DNA from 3 places in the Sinorhizobium sojae CCBAU 05684 genome. Region 1 is predicted to be linked to each of the others. Evidence: riboswitches for the same ligand, from Rfam matches in the RefSeq annotation. Region 1 holds a riboswitch; each other region holds the start of a gene.
The links. A riboswitch is a leader RNA that binds a small molecule or an ion and turns the genes downstream of it on or off. The one in region 1 is predicted to bind thiamine pyrophosphate.
Positions count from the first base shown of each region.

Region 2: another riboswitch for thiamine pyrophosphate. It lies ahead of thiB (thiamine ABC transporter substrate binding subunit); the one in region 1 lies ahead of thiC (phosphomethylpyrimidine synthase ThiC).
Region 3: another riboswitch for thiamine pyrophosphate. It lies ahead of thiD (bifunctional hydroxymethylpyrimidine kinase/phosphomethylpyrimidine kinase); the one in region 1 lies ahead of thiC (phosphomethylpyrimidine synthase ThiC).

Region 1 is NZ_CP023068.1:130,686-136,098, forward strand. Features, by position in the region: gene SJ05684_RS18340 (thiamine phosphate synthase) at 1-91, opposite strand, end outside; gene SJ05684_RS18345 (thiazole synthase) at 88-861, opposite strand; gene thiS (sulfur carrier protein ThiS) at 864-1,061, opposite strand; gene thiO (glycine oxidase ThiO) at 1,058-2,032, opposite strand; gene thiC (phosphomethylpyrimidine synthase ThiC) at 2,035-3,864, opposite strand; TPP riboswitch at 3,962-4,073, opposite strand; gene SJ05684_RS18365 (ABC transporter ATP-binding protein/permease) at 4,364-5,413, shown strand, end outside.
Region 2 is NZ_CP023067.1:3,184,728-3,190,140, forward strand. Features, by position in the region: gene SJ05684_RS15535 (ABC-F family ATP-binding cassette domain-containing protein) at 1-983, opposite strand, end outside; gene SJ05684_RS15540 (thiamine diphosphokinase) at 988-1,638, opposite strand; TPP riboswitch at 2,103-2,217, shown strand; gene thiB (thiamine ABC transporter substrate binding subunit) at 2,265-3,293, shown strand; gene thiP (thiamine/thiamine pyrophosphate ABC transporter permease ThiP) at 3,318-4,919, shown strand; gene thiQ (thiamine ABC transporter ATP-binding protein) at 4,916-5,413, shown strand, end outside.
Region 3 is NZ_CP023068.1:733,490-738,902, forward strand. Features, by position in the region: gene SJ05684_RS21040 (heavy metal translocating P-type ATPase) at 1-655, opposite strand, end outside; gene SJ05684_RS21045 (serine hydrolase domain-containing protein) at 830-1,831, shown strand; gene SJ05684_RS21050 (peroxiredoxin) at 1,941-2,600, opposite strand; TPP riboswitch at 2,785-2,887, shown strand; gene thiD (bifunctional hydroxymethylpyrimidine kinase/phosphomethylpyrimidine kinase) at 2,951-3,769, shown strand; gene SJ05684_RS21060 (hypothetical protein) at 3,972-4,190, shown strand; gene SJ05684_RS21065 (polysaccharide biosynthesis tyrosine autokinase) at 4,383-5,413, opposite strand, start outside.

The DNA.
Region 1 (5,413 bases):
TCCGAAGTTGCACCAGTTTGACTCCGAGCGGCACGAGGCGTTCGATCCAGGCGGTGCTGTCGACGATGAGATAGAAGGGGTCGAACTTCACGAGAACACCGCCTTTCCGATGACCGGGGTCGAGGGGACGGCCATGTCGCGTGGCTCCAGCATGCCGGCGTGAAAGGCCGCATGGCCGGCGTCGATCGCCTTGGCGAAGGCTTCCGCCATGGCGGCCGGATCGGCGGCGCCGGCGACCGCCGTGTTGAGCAGCACCGCGTCGTAGCCAAGCTCCATGACCGCTGCGGCATGGGAGGGGCGGCCGATCCCCGCGTCCACGATCAGCGGCACGTCCGGATATTCCGCGCGCATCGCCCGCAGTGCGGGCAGGTTCTGCGGACCCATGGCGCTGCCGATCGGCGCGCACCAGGGCATCAGCACCTTGCAGCCGGCGTTCAGCAGCCGTTCGGCGACGACGAGGTCGTCGGTCGTATAGGGGAATACCTCGAAGCCTTCGCCGACGAGGATGCGTGCCGCCTCAACCAGGCCGAAGACGTCCGGCTGCAGTGTGTCGTGGTGGCCGATCACCTCGAGCTTGATCCAGCTGGTCGAGAAAACCTCGCGCGCCATCTTCGCCGTCAGCACCGCTTCCGAGACCGAATGGCAGCCGGCGGTATTCGGCAGCACGCGCACGCCGAGCTCGCGGATGAGCTCAAAGAAGGTGCCGCCAGCGCGCCCGCCCGCGGTCTCGCGCCGCAGCGACACGGTGACGATGTCGATTGCCGACCGGCGCACCGCTTCGGCCAGAATTGCGGGCGAGGGGTAGCGGGCGGTGCCGAGCAGGAGTCTGGAGCGGACTTCGGTTCCATAGAAATGCGGCATCGTCAGCCTCCCTGCATCGGAGACAGGATTTCGATGCGGTCGCTGTCGTTGAGTCTGTGGTTGCGGCGATCGGTCCTGTGCACCAGATCGCCGTTGACAGCGGTGGCGAGCCAGTCGCCCTCGTAGTCGAGCAGCGCCAGCAGATCGGCCAGCGTGTCGGCCTCGAGCTCATGGACTTCGCCATTGACGGTCAGTCTCATCGGGCATGTCCTCCTGGATTTGGTTGGCCAAGGGCGAGTGCGGCGACCTCCGCGGCCAAAGCCGGCGACAGCAGGAAGCCGTGGCGGTAGAGCCCGTTGACCGTGATCGTGTCCTGGTGCCGGCTGACCCGCGGCAGGTTGTCGGCAAAGGCGGGGCGCACGCCTGTGCCGGCCTCTACGAGCCGCGCTTCGGCGAAGGCCGGATGCAGCGCATAGGCGGCGTTCAGGAACTCCATCAGCGAGCGGGCGGTGATGGGACCGGCGTCGTCGCTCTCGACCATGGTCGCCCCGCACATGAACAGGCCGTCGCCGCGGGGCACGATGTAGAGTGGGATTCGCGGATGCAGCAGGCGGACGGGCCGCATAAGCGCGACCTCGCTCGTCTCGAGATAGAGCATTTCACCCCGCACACCGCGCAGCTCCGCGATCTCGCCGATCCGCGCCGCGCCGGTGCAGTCGACGGTCAGGTCGTAATCGCCTTCTGCGCCATTGGTGAGGAAGGATACGCCTTGCGCTTCAAGCCCTTTCCGAAGGCCCGAGAGCGCCCGCCGCGGGTCGAGATGCGCTTCCTCCGGAAAGAACAGCGCCTCCGTGAAACGCCCGACGAGCGCCGGCTCGAGGGCGGCGATCTCCTCCGCGCCGACCCAGCGAAATCCCGAGGTGCGCGATGCGAAACGCCTGAGCTCGCCGCCGTCGCGAGGCCGTGCGACGACGAGCGTGCCTTTGCGGTGGACCTCTCCGGCGGGAAGGGCCGCCTCCCACCAGTCAGCGGCCGTCACTCCGCGGGTGAGCACGCTTTCATCGGCGCTTTCGCGCTCGCACCAGGGCGCCAGCATGCCGCCCGCATACCACGATGCGGCGGCGGCAAAGCCGGGGGAGCGATCGAGGATTTCGACCTCGGCGCCTCGCGCAACGAGCTCACGGGCGGCCGTGAGGCCGGCGACGCCGGCCCCCTTGATCAGCACGCGCATCCTCACTCTCCGGGGGCTTCGGGCGCATCGCCGACGGGCATATAGAGATCGCCGCCATCGCGATATTTCGCGGCCATCGCTTCAAGTCCCTCCTTCTGCGCCTCCGCCCGGATGTCGTGAGAGATCCGCATCGAACAGAATTTCGGACCGCACATCGAGCAGAAATGCGCCACCTTGTGGGCTTCCTTCGGCAGCGTCTCGTCGTGGAAATTGCGTGCCGTCTCCGGATCGAGCGAGAGATTGAACTGGTCTTCCCAGCGGAACTCGAAGCGGGCGCGCGAAAGCGCGTCGTCGCGGATGCGGGCGGCAGGGTGCCCCTTCGCGAGGTCGGCTGCATGAGCGGCGATCTTATAGGTGATCACGCCCACCTTGACGTCGTTGCGGTCGGGCAGACCCAGATGCTCCTTTGGCGTCACGTAGCAGAGCATGGCGGTGCCGAACCAACCGATCATCGCCGCGCCGATACCGGAGGTGATGTGGTCGTAGCCAGGCGCGATATCGGTCGTCAGGGGCCCGAGCGTGTAGAAGGGCGCCTCGCCGCAGGTCGCAAGCTGCTTGTCCATGTTCTCCTTGATCTTGTGCATCGGCACATGGCCGGGGCCCTCGATCATCACCTGGCAGTCCTTCGCCCAGGCGATCTTCGTCAGCTCGCCGAGCGTTTCGAGCTCGGCGAATTGCGCTCGGTCGTTGGCGTCGGCGATCGAGCCGGGCCGCAGGCCGTCGCCGAGCGAGAAGGAGACGTCATAGGCGCGGCAGATGTCGCAGATTTCCTCGAAATGTTCGTAGAGGAAGCTCTCGCGGTGGTGATGCAGACACCACTTGGCCATGATCGAACCGCCGCGCGACACGATCCCGGTGACGCGATCGACGGTAAGGGGAACGTAGTGCAGCCGCACGCCGGCATGGATGGTGAAATAGTCGACGCCCTGTTCGGCCTGCTCGATCAGCGTGTCGCGGAAGACCTCCCAGGTGAGGTCCTCGGCGATGCCGCCGACTTTCTCAAGCGCCTGATAGAGCGGCACCGTGCCGATCGGCACCGGTGAGTTGCGGATGATCCATTCGCGGATATTGTGGATATTGCGCCCCGTAGAAAGGTCCATGACCGTGTCGGCGCCCCAGCGGGTCGCCCAGACCATCTTTTCGACCTCTTCGGCCATCGACGAGGTGACGGCGGAATTGCCGATATTGGCGTTGATCTTCACCAGGAAGTTGCGGCCCATGATCATCGGCTCGGATTCCGGATGATTGATATTGGCGGGAATGATCGCCCGGCCGCTGGCGACCTCCTGACGAACGAATTCCGGCGTGACGAAATCGGGGATCGCGGCGCCGAAGCTCTCGCCGTCGCGCGTGAGCGCTTGCTTTGCGGCTTTGCGGCCGAGATTCTCGCGAATGGCGATGAATTCCATTTCCGGCGTGATGATCCCGGCTCTGGCATAGGCGAGCTGGGTGACGGCCCGGCCCGGCTTGGCGCGAAGCGGCTGATGGCGAATGGGGAATTCCGGCGTCAGCCGCTCGCCGGTGGCAAAGCCGTTGTCCTCCGCCTTGACCGCACGGCCCTCGTAGCTTTCCACGTCGCCGCGCGCCAGGAGCCAGTCTTGGCGCAGCCGCGGCAGACCTTGGTCAATGCGGATGTCGGCGTCTTCGAGCGTATAGGGGCCGGAGGAATCATAGACGGTGACCGGCGGTTCGCCCGAGGTCGGATGCAGCGCGATCTCGCGCATCGGCACGCGGAGATCGGGATGGAGCTCGCCTGGTTTGTAGACCTTTTTCGACGCGGGAAGAGGTCCCTGCGTGACGGAAATCGTGGAGAGAGGCTTGAAAACATTCATTCTTGAGGCTCCAATTTTCGCGTTGGAGACCCAGTTCTGAAGCCGGAAGGATGAAAAGACGCTGCGCCGACGAACCGTGAAACAACGGAATCCTGGCATTCGCACGTCTGCACCGTCCCTACGCCAGTATGAACTGGATCAGGTTCAACGGGTCACTGCGCGCTGCAGCAGTATCTCAGCCCCTTGCCGGGACCCCCCTGGTGAATGACGCCCATAGTCACCGATATCGCCGCGCCGTCAAGATGGTTTTTCGAGCTCCAGCGAGACATTGGCAGTGGACTGCCCGCGTTTCTCGCCTCCCGTTTGGTTGGAACATCAAGGCGCAGGGACTATTCTTCCTTAGAAACTGATTGCGATCAGTGCGGTCAGGCGCAGCCTTGGCGATAGTGGACGGAACGGTAATAAGGAGCGTGTCCTGATCAGAAAGCTCAGGGAGAAGGCCTTCCACTGGCGGAGGCGAAAGTGGGGAAAACAGCCCGGGTCGACTCCCGTGTCATCGATGCGCGGCTTCTGGGGGCTGATGTGGGCCTATTGGTTTTCCGAGAAATGGCAGGAGGCCTGGGGACTGGCAGCGGTCATCGTCGTGCTGACGGCCCTGTCGGCAATGGCGAGCGTCTGGTTCGCCGAGGCCTCGGGCGAACTCGTCAGCGCGATTGCCTTTCTCCATCATCCGCAAAATCCGACGACGCTCAGCTCCATCCTTACCATCGCGGCGACGCTCGCCACGATCATGGTGCTGAAATCGATCGGGTTCACGGCCGTGCGCCACTTCTTCTCGACGACCTTGCATCGCAAATGGCGCGCCTGGCTCGACCAGCGCTTCAATGACGCGCTGCTCGGCCGCAATCATACCCATCTTCATTTGCAGCGCGGGGTGGCGGAAGCCATCCCCACATCGGTGGGGGTGCCGGACAACATCGACCAGCGCATCCAGGAATCGATCAAGGGCATGACCGGCGGCGCCATCGGGCTTGCCATGGGCGTTGCCGGCGTGACCCTGTCGCTCTACTTCGTCGGCGGCAGGATCATCGAGACCTCCACCGAGGTCAGCGGACTGGAATTTCTCGGCAGCTATGGCAGTGCCTTTCTGACGCTCTTCGCCGTCGCCGCCTATGTTCCCTTGAACACCTATATCGCGGTCAAGCTCGGTGCGATCCAGCAGCGGCTGGACGTCCGAATGCAATGGGCCGAGGGCAGCTATCGCCGTGAACTGACGACGCTTCTCCATCGCAGCTTCCACATCGCGGCCTCGCACGGGGAACGGGTGCAGAAACGCATCCACAGGCGGCGCTATCGCGACATCGACCAGACCTGGTCGAACCTGAACATACTGACGGCGTGCTATTTGGGCTTCGAGCTCGTCTACAATTTCTTCGGCCAGCGCATCGTCGCCTATGCTCCCGGTCTGCTTCCCTATGTCGAGGGCAAGGTAACGCTGCAGGGCTATGTCACCGGAGCGGAGCTTGCCAATGCGATCATCAATGATTGCTCCTGGTTCATCCACGTCATGCCCGACATAGCGAGGCTCAGAGCGAACGCGCGCCGCGTC
Region 2 (5,413 bases), on a different replicon from region 1:
AAAAGCTTGAGCAGCGTCGTCTTGCCGGCGCCGTTCGGTCCGACGAGGCCGATCCGGTCGCCGCGGTGGACGCGGATCGAGAAGGGCGCGACGATGGTGCGATCGCCATAGGCCTTGGTGATCTTCTCCGCCTCGATGACGAGTTTGCCCGACTCCCTGGCATCGGCAACGCTCGCCTGGATCGTGCCCTGCGGCCCCTTATGGCCGCGATAGCGGGCGCGCATGTCCTGTAGCTCTCCGAGCCGGCGCATATTGCGTTTGCGCCGAGCGGTGACGCCATAGCGCAGCCAGTGCTCTTCCCGTTCGATCGCCTTGCCGAGCTTGTGCTGCTCCAGTTCCTCCGCCTCCAGCACCTCGTCGCGCCAGCCTTCGAAATGGGCAAAGCCGCGATCGAGCCGGCGCGACTGGCCGCGGTCGAGCCAGACGGTCGCCGTCGAGACCTTTTCGAGGAAACGCCGGTCGTGGGAAATCAGCACCAGCGCCGAACGGCTGCGCACGAGCTCGTCTTCCAGCCATTCGATCGTCGGCAGGTCGAGATGGTTAGTCGGCTCGTCAAGAAGCAGAATGTCCGGTTCCGGCGCCATGACGCGCGCCAGCGCGGCGCGGCGCGCCTCACCGCCGGAAAGCCGTCTTGGATCTTCCTCCCCCGTCAATCCAAGATGCTGCAACAGATAGCTGACGCGATAGGGATCGTCGCCCGGGCCAAGCCCGGCCTCAGCATAGGCCTGCACGCTATCGAAGCCCTCGAAGTCCGGTGCCTGGTGCAGGTAACGGACCGTCGCCGAGGGATGGCGGAAGACCTCGCCGGATTGCGGCTCGGCGAGACCGGCCGCGATCTTCATCAGCGTCGACTTGCCGGAACCATTGCGGCCGACGAGGCAGATGCGGTCGCCGGGCTCCACCTGCAGACCGGCGCCGGCGAGAAGCGGCGTACCGCCGAAAGTGAGGAAGATATCGTCGAGTTTCAGGATTGGGGGCGCCAAGGCGTCAGGCTCCGGAAAGGTCATAAGGCCGGGCAAGTACGACCGCCCGGCCGGATTTCAGGGAAAAGCGAACGGGGCCTTCCGCCACATTGGAAATCGTCCGAGACGATCCGAAGGGAAGATGGAAACCGTCGAGGGGATAACGCGCGTTCTCGATGGTGAGGCCGGACAGCTCGGTGAAGCCGAGGATCGAGAACAGGCTGCCCTTGGGCAGATCGATCTCGCGCGAGCCCGGCCTCAGCGGATAGGCCTCTTCCTCGCCGGAGGTCATGAAGACCGCCAGCCCCTGTTCCGCGAGCGCGGCAAGCCGCAACAGATGCAGGAAGGCATGGTCGCTGCGGGTGCCGCCGAGCGCACCGGCAAAGATCAGCGATGTCGCGCCGCGCGAAAGCGCCGCCTCGACGGCGATTTCGCCATCGGTGGCGTTCTTCTCCGCCGGGTATTTTTCGCGCTGCACCTCGGCGAATTCCAGGAAGAGCGACTCGTCCGTCGAATCGAAGTCGCCCACCCAGAGATCCGGCACGACGCCAAGCGTTCTCGCATGGCGCATGCCGCCGTCGGCGGCGATAAACCGGCTGCCCGCCAGTTGCGCCGCCAGCCGCTTCGTCAACGTAAGCGGGCCGCCGAGAAGAATGGTGAAGGGTGATTGGCTCATGGCAGAAGCCCATAGCGCAAAGCGGCTCTGAAGGGAAAGGCCCGGCACCGCCGTTTGCGTCCATTTGCTTCGCCAACGTCACTCGCGCGGCTCGGGTTCCGGGCCATTGTCTGGCCCAAGCAGGTCCGCATGGATCCCGGGTGTCCGGCTATTTCCACCGCACCGACGGCGCACGCGTAGAATTCGGTCGGACCGGACCCGTCGATCATCGCGTAGGCATAGCCGCGCGCATCGCCGTCAGGCTTTCAAGAAGCAGCGCCTGGCCTATGCCCCGGCCGCGAGACGGACGAGCATGTCTGGTATCAACCTGTACCCCGCACCTTGTGACCGGCCGTGTTGAACAAAGTTCCCCGAGACGTGTTGAGCTTGTGAGGCTTCCGGCATCCTTCGTGGCGCAGACGGCTTGCGCGGCAAATCCCCCCAAAACTCCGCTTGCCTTGGCTGCCGCCGGAAGCTAAATCTGGACTGCTCTAACGGGGTGCCATCCGCCGGCTTTCGGACGATGGCTGAGAGGCGTCGCGCCAACCCGCGGAACCTGATCCGGATCATACCGGCGGAGGGATTAGAAGCGATCGGACCGACGCCCTTTTCCCGTGCAGCAAGAACAACAGGGAAGAGGTGCCCACATGCCCAGTTCATTCCATAGCAAGATATTCAACCGGCTTGCGATCGCCGCCTTTGTCCTCGCCGCCTCTTCCGCGAACACCCTTGCGGCGGAAAAGACGCTGACGATCTACACCTATGAGAGCTTCGTCAGCGAATGGGGTCCGGGCGCCAAGGTCGCCGAGGCTTTCGAGAAGACCTGCGGCTGCAAGGTCGACTATGTGGGCGTCGCCGATGGCGTCGAATTGCTGACGCGGCTGAAGCTCGAAGGCGAAGCCACGAAGGCCGACATCGTCCTCGGCCTCGACACCAACCTCATCGCGGAGGCCAAGGCCACCGGCTTCTTCGTGCCGCACGGCCTCGAAACCAAGGGGCTCCAGGTGCCCGGCGGCTTTACCGACGACGTATTCATTCCCTATGACTACGGCCACTTCGCCGTGGTCTATGACACGGAAGTGCTGAAGGAGCCGCCGAAGAGCCTGAAGGAACTGGTCGAAGGCGATCCGTCTCAGAAAATCGTCATCGAGGATCCGCGCACCTCGACGCCCGGCCTCGGCCTGCTGCTCTGGATCAAGTCGGTCTATGGCGACGAGGCGGGCGAAGCCTGGGCGAAGCTCAAGGATCGGGTGCTGACGGTCACCCCCGGCTGGTCGGAAGCCTACGGGCTCTTCACCAAGGGCGAGGCGCCGATGGTGCTTTCCTATACCACCTCGCCCGCCTATCACATGGTCGCCGAAGACACCGAACGCTATCAGGCGGCACCGTTCGCCGAGGGCCATTACATCCAGATCGAAGTGGCCGGCATGACGACGAATGCGGAGGATCCGGAACTTGCCCGGCAGTTTCTCGACTTCATGACCGGGCCTGAATTCCAGTCGATCATCCCGACGACCAACTGGATGATGCCGGTCGGCGAAACCAAGGAGCCCCTGCCCGACGCCTTCGGCAGGCTCGTCCAGCCGGAAAAGACCTTTCTGATGTCGCCGCAGGAAGTCGCCGACAACCGCAAGGCCTGGATCGACGAGTGGCTGGCGGCGATGAGCGAGAACTGAGGCTTGTTTGCCAGCGAGAACCGGATGACGATTGCCGCCGGAGGCTTGAGCCTCGGCGGCATTCTGCTTTTCGTCGGCCTTGCCGCGGCGGCTCTGCTCGCACGAGGCGACGCCGGTGGCGGCGGCGACCTTTTCGACGCCTATGTCTGGCGCGTCACCCGGTTCACATTGCTGCAGGCAAGCCTCTCGACCGGACTGTCGATCCTTTTTGCCATACCCGTTGCCCGCGCGCTTGCCCGCCAGGCCACCTTTCCCGGCCGCATCTGGCTGCTGCGTCTGATGGCGCTGCCGCTCGGGCTGCCCGCCCTCGTCGCCGCGCTCGGCCTGATCGAGGTCTGGGGCCGTCAAGGTCTTCTCAACAGGGCCCTGACGACCACCGGCATCGTCGAACCGATCAGCATCTACGGCCTTTTTGGCATCCTGCTGGCGCATGTCTTCTTCAACATGCCGCTGGCCGTGCGGCTGATGCTCGCCGGCCTCGAGCGCATACCGGGCGAATACTGGCGCACGTCCGCCAATCTCGGCATGGGTTCGCTCGCGATCTTCCGCTTCATTGAGTGGCCGGCGATCCGCGGACTGCTGCCGGGCATTGCCGGCCTTATATTTATGCTCTGCGCCACCAGCTTCACGCTCGTGCTGACGCTTGGCGGCGGCCCCGCCGCAACCACCATCGAAGTGGCGATCTACCAGGCGCTGCGCTTCGATTTCGATCCGCCCCGCGCGATCGCGCTTTCCAGCCTCCAGGTCATGCTGACCGGCCTCCTGCTTCTCCTTCTCAAATTCGTGGCGCCGCCGCCAGAGGAGGGCGAAACCAGCGGCAAGGCGATCCGCCGCTTCGATGGCCGCGCTGGAATTGCGCGCCTTGTCGATCGGATCTGGCTGGCCCTTGCGCTGATGTTCGTCGGCCTGCCCTTCGCCGCCATCGCGATCTCCGGCATGCAGGCGGATCTACGCCGCCTGCTTTCCGAACCGGCCTTCCACCAGGCACTGCTGACGAGCGCGGCGATCGCCCTGCCTTCGGCCACGATCTCCGTCGCAATCGTTGCCCTGATGATCCGCGCCCAGCGCCTGGTCGTTTCGCGGCGGCGCCACGGCGTGCCGGCGCGGTTCTTTGCCGGCACGATCGGCGCAAGCATGTCGTTCATTCTGCTCGTTCCGCCGATCGTGCTCGGCGCCGGATGGTTCCTGCTGCTGCGCCCCTTCGGTGACGTCGCCCGCTTCGCTCCCCTGGTGGTCGTCGCCATCAATGCGCTGATGGCGCTGCCCTTCGTGCATCGGGTGCTCGCCCCGGCCATGGCCACCCATGCGGTGCGAACCGAGCGGCTTACCGCAAGCCTCGGCATAGGCGGCTTCCATCGCCTGCTATGGATCGATTGGCCACCACTGCGCAAGGCCTTCCTCACGGCCCTTTCGTTTGCGCTCGCCCTGTCGCTCGGCGATCTCGGTGCGATCGCGCTGTTCGGCTCGCAGGATCTCGCCACCCTGCCCTGGCTGCTCTATAGCCGCATGGGCAGCTACCGCACCGCCGACGCGGCGGGGCTCGCCCTTATGCTTGGAATCCTGTGCCTGATCTTCACCGTGCTCGGCACGGCGGGAGAAGACGGAACGCGAGGTCCGCGGACATGAATGCCGCAGCCGTTATCCTCAAGGACGTGAAAGTGCGTTTCGAAACAACGGTGCTCACGTTCAGCTGCACCGTTCCGGCCGGAGAGATCGTCGCCGTCGCGGGTGCCTCCGGTTCAGGAAAGTCGACGCTCCTCAACGTCGTCGCCGGCTTCGAGGAACCGGATGAAGGCGAGGTCCGCATCTTCGGCGACGACATGGCCGGGCACCTGCCGGCCGCCCGACCCGTATCGGTCATCTTTCAGGAAAACAACCTCTTCGCCCATCTCGATGTCGCCACCAATGTCGGCTTCGGCATAAGCCCGTCGCTCCGACTGCGCGCTGCCGATCGCAAGAGGATCGAGGAGGCCCTCGCCCGGGTCGGCCTTGCCGGCTTCGGCAAGAGATTGCCGCCGACGCTTTCCGGCGGCGAACGCCAGAGGGTGGCGCTTGCCCGCGCCCTGGTACGGCACCGGCCGCTTCTACTTCTCGACGAGCCTTTCGCTGCGCTCGATCCC
Region 3 (5,413 bases), 600 kb from region 1:
CATAGGTGCTCTCGGCTGCCGAGCGGGATGCAGTCATTTGGAAGGCGTCGCCGGCATTCACCGTGCCGCTCAGGACCGGTTCACCGGACCGCCGGCGGACTGGCAGAGCCTCTCCAGTCAGCGCCGACTCGTCGATGACGGCGACATTGCCGCCCTCCACATTTCCGTCCACCGCCACCACTTCTCCCGCACGCACCAGGATGCGGTTGCCGGCTGTCAGCTCGCCGACCGGTACCTCCTCCCATTGCCCTTCCGCATAGCGCATGGCGGTGCGCGGCGCCCGATCGAGCAGCGCCGTCAGTTCGCGCCGCGCCCGCCGCTGCGCAAAGTCCTCCAATGCTTGCCCGCCCGTGAACATTAGCGCGACGATGCTACCGGTCAGGTATTCTCCAAGGAGAAGCGCGCCGGCCATCGCAAGTGCGGCGATGATGTCGAGGCCGAATTCCCTCTTCCCGAGGCTGATCGCGATGTCGGCGATCAGACTCGCCAGCACAACTGCCGTGCCCGCAGCCCAAGCGGCTGCGCTGATATCGGGCCGGTCGGCGAGCCAGGCGGTGCCGCCCGTCAGCAGGGCCAAAGTGATCAGCGCAAGGAGAAGGCGCTTGCCCAATCCCTCTCCCTGCGAAATCAGCTTGGAAAAACGATTCAGCCTCAAGTCTTCTCCTTTGCAGGGCAAGGATAAGCAAGCCGGCTCCCGGCGCCTTGACCCCGCGCAAGCGCTGTCTGAAACGACGCGGCAGTGCCCTTGCGTCGCACAACTCCAGTCAAATCGTCGTGAACCTTGCGCCCGCTACATGACTTCGCAACGCTTTGGCTCTAGGTCCTAGCAATGATCAGGTACGTGGCCATCATTCTATCGCTCCTGGCCTGTCTTTCGCCAGCGATCGCGCAGCAGACCGTGCCGGATCTGCTGAAGAGCCTCGCAGACCGAGACGATCTCAAGTCGCTGAAGACGGTCATCGTTGCTCAGGAGGGCGAAGTGGTCGCGGAAGAGGGCTACCGTGGCCATCGACCATCGCAACCGACCAATATCAAGTCGGCGTCGAAATCGATCGTCTCGGCGCTCGTCGGCATCGCGATCGACAAAGGTCTTCTCACGGGACCCGAGCAGAAGATCGCACCGATCCTCAAGTCCGACCTGCCTTCCCCCGCGGACCCGCGCATCAGCGACATCACGATCGGCAACCTGTTGTCGATGCAGGCGGGATTGGGTCGTCTGTCCGGCCCGAACTACGGTCGCTGGGTCTCAAGCCGCAATTGGGTTCGTTTCGCGCTTGCGCGGCCCTTCGACGCCGAGCCGGGAGGGCGCATGCTCTATTCGACCGCGTCGACGCACCTCCTGTCGGCGATCCTCACGAAGGTCGGCGGCAAGTCGACCCTGACCCTTGCGCGCGAATGGCTGGGTCCGGTCGACGGGTTTCGCATCGATGCCTGGTCGCGCGATCCGCAGGGGATCTATCTCGGCGGAAACGAGATGGCCATGACCGCCCGTTCTCTGCTTGCCTTCGGCGAGCTATACCGCAATCGCGGCCGGACAGCTGATGGGCGCCAGATCATTCCGGACGAGTGGATCGATCTCTCCTGGCAGGAGCACACGAATTCGCGCTTTTCCGGCGATGCCTATGGCTACGGCTGGTTCAACCGGCAGATCGGCGGCGAAGACGTGCATTTCGCCTGGGGCTACGGCGGCCAGATGCTTTATATCGTGCCGGCCTTAAAGCTGACCGTGGTGATGACCTCTGAACAGGATGGCCCTTCCGCCCGTACCGGCTACCGGGATGCGCTGCACGGCGTCCTCGCGAATATCATCGATACACTGAAGGCCGACTGATGAAATCCTCCGCCCTCGTGAACCGCAGGAACGCACGACACTGCAGGAAAAAGACCGCCACGAAACGCGTGGTTTCGTGGCGACCGATGATGCCGGTGCCCGCTCCCGGCTATGCAGTCGGCTGCTTGGTCTTCCTGAGATAGGGAAGAACGGTCTCGAAGGAGCCGAAGCGCTGGACGGCATCCTCATTGGACACGGCAGCCGTGATGATGACATCCTCGCCCTGTTTCCAGTTGGCAGGCGTTGCCACCTGATGCTTGGTGGTGAGCTGGATCGAATCGATCGCCCGCAGGATCTCATCGAAATTGCGGCCGGTGGTCATCGGATAGCTCAACATCAGTTTGATCTTCTTGTCGGGACCAATGACGTAGACCGAACGCACGGTCGCATTGTCGGCCGGCGTGCGGCCCTCGGAGGTGTCTCCGGCGTCAGCGGGCAGCATGTCGTAAAGCTTGGCGACCTTGAGTTCACGGTCGCCGATCAGCGGATATTCGACGTCAAAGCCCGTCGCGAGCTTGATGTCGCTCTTCCACTTGGCATGGCTCTCGACCGGATCGACGGAGATGCCGATGATCTTGACCCCGCGTTTGCGGAATTCGCTTTCGACTCCCGCCATGGCGCCGAGTTCGGTGGTGCATACGGGCGTAAAATTCTTCGGGTGGGAGAAGAGGACCGCCCATCCGTCGCCGATCCATTCGTGGAAATTGATCGTGCCGTGCGTTGTCTCGGCTGTGAAATCGGGGGCAGTGTCGTTGATGCGCAGGGCCATGATGTGCTCCTTTCCTGTCGGAGGAATTGCGCAAGGATAGCGCAAACAGCAGAGTTTTCGAGCGCGAAACGCGTCGTCGCACTCAACAATGAGAGAGATCGTCCATCTACGCGTCAGTCAGCGGGTATGCCAGGAGCCGCGCCGCATCGCGTTGACACCCCCACGCCACTGACGCATAGAATACCGCCATTCCGAGGGGTGCGCCGGGCGGCGCTGAGACGGTGGTGAGCCGGACCCTTGAACCTGATCCGGGTCATGCCGGCGTAGGAACGGAATGGGTCGCCCGCCGGCAAGCCAGCCCACTTCTTCGTCCGCCCGGATCTCCGTGATGTCAGTCGGGGGATCGATCGATGACGCCTCTTTGCCCCAATGCACCGGTGGCGCTTACCATAGCCGGATCGGATTCGGGCGGCGGCGCCGGCATTCAGGCCGATCTGAAGACCTTCTCGGCGCTCGGGGTTTATGGGGCAAGCGTCGTTACGGCCGTCACCGCCCAGAACACAATGGGGGTTGCCGCGGTGGAGGACGTCTCGGCCGGCATGGTCGCGGCGCAGATGGAGGCGGTCTTTTCGGACCTCGACGTGAAGGCGGTGAAGATCGGCATGGTGTCGCGCCGGGAGACGATTGCCGTCATCGCCGATGGTCTGCGCCGCTTCAAAAGGCTTGCGGTCGTCGATCCGGTCATGATTGCGACGTCCGGCGACCGTCTGTTGCAATCGGATGCGATTGCCGTTCTCATCGATGAACTGCTGCCTTTGGCACTCGTCGCAACTCCCAACCTGCCTGAAGCGGCACTTCTGACAGGGCGTCCCATCGCCGAGAACGAAGCGGAGATGGCGCGCCAGGCCGAAGCGCTCATGAAGACCGGGGCCCGTTCCGTGCTGGTCAAAGGTGGACACCTGGCGGGTGGCGAGGCCACGGACTTTTTCTTCGACGGCCAAAAGCTGCTGCGTCTCCCGGCGGCGCGCATTGAGACGCATAACGATCATGGTACCGGCTGCACGCTTTCGGCCGCGATCGCCGCAGGCCTGGCATCGGGACAACCGCTCGCCGAAGCGGTCCGCGCAGCCAAGCACTATCTGCATGGCGCGATTTCCGCCGCCCATGGCCTGAAGATAGGGCATGGGCGGGGACCCGTGCATCATTTCCATCACTGGTGGAACTCTTGACGCTGGCATTTGCCCAAAAATCGAAGCCGATTTTCGGAATGCTCATGCGCAGATTCAAAGAGATACGGCGACCTTTGCGTGTGTGAAAAGACGCGCGGCGCTGTAATTGGAGGAATTGGCGGCCCCATGCCCTGCTATTGCCACGGTTGAGCTGGAAAAGGCTATCCTCTATGGTTAACGAAAGACAGCGGGGTCTGGCGATATGCACTTTCTTGCTCGTCGACTGGAGGCTTTCAATCGTGACGAACTGCCGGACTGGCGGCAGTCGCCCAGCCTATTGCGGCATGCGCTTCTATTCGTGCCCCGGCTTATCGAGTATTGCCTGTTTTACCTTGTGGCGTTCGGCGCCCTGGTGGCGGCGATCGTCTTCATGGTTGCGGCCTGGATCGTCGGCCTCGACCGCAAATCCAACCAATTGTGATCACGTGGTGCCCGCCGACCTGAGATCCCGCACGGCAAAGTCCGGGCCTGGACCTGTGTCGGCTGCGTGAGCACCCGGAGGCAAATCTGACTCAATCGCTTGAAGCGAAGAGAGGCGGCGATGTCGCCGCCATTATGCATCCTGCTTCCCTCGGAACAGACTTGAAGCCAAGGCTGCAGAAGGATGCCTGATTCAGGCGGCCGTGTAGCGCACCTCGGGTACATCCTGTTCGATATAGTATTTTCCGTAACGATGCCGGTATTTCTCTGCACCGTCGAAGTCGCTGTACTTCTGCAGTTCCTTCATATCGGTCTTATTGAGAATGACGCCGAGAACCTTGGCATCGATCTGCGGCTCGGAATTGAGGAGATCGCGCACGAGCCGGGTCGGTGTGCTGCCCCATTCGACGACGAAGAGAACGCCGTCGGCGAGCGGCGCGAAGGCCTTTGCGTCGACGACAGGGGCGAGTGCTGCGAGGTCGACCACGACATAGTCGAAGGAGTTGCGGGCGTTCTCGATCAGTCCGGCCATGGCTGGCGATGCCAGCAACTCATTACTCTGATGCCGCTTCTCATACGATTTGCCGCCGCCTGCGGGCAGGATTGCGAGTTTGGAGCGCTGATCCACTTTGATACCTGCGGGCCAAGTGGCCTCTCCAGTCAGCACCTCGACCAGCCCGCTGCGCGGCGGAGGCGTGATCAACTCGGCCAGGCCGGGTTTGCGGATATCGGCGTCGATCAGCAAGGTTCTCTTGCCGCTGGCCGCGAGAAGCGCTGCGAAATTTGCCGCGACGACCGATTTGCCCTCGTCAGGCAACGCGGAAGCGATTGCGATCACACGGCTCTCGTTTCCTGGCAACATATGGTCGCAGGCGAGCTTCGCATTCCGGAAGGTTTCGGCGAATGCCGAGCGCGGCGCGTCGACGACGAGGCGCGAGAGGCGTTGGAACGGCACCGAGGCCGCTTCGGAATCATGCGGATATCGGTCGGACCCGAAGCGGGCCCGCACGAGTTCCGCGGTCTTTTTGGGCCGGGATCCGACCAGGGGCAGGTAGCCGAGCGATCGGTGGCCGAGGGCCGAGCGTATGTCGCCTTCCAGGCGGAACGTCCGTTCGCGGAATTCGAGAAACGCCGCATAGGCGCCGCCGACCAGAAGCCCGAGTACGGCCGAAAGCGCAAGTGTCATCGTCTTCTTCGGGCTAGAGGGCGCAACCGGAACACCGG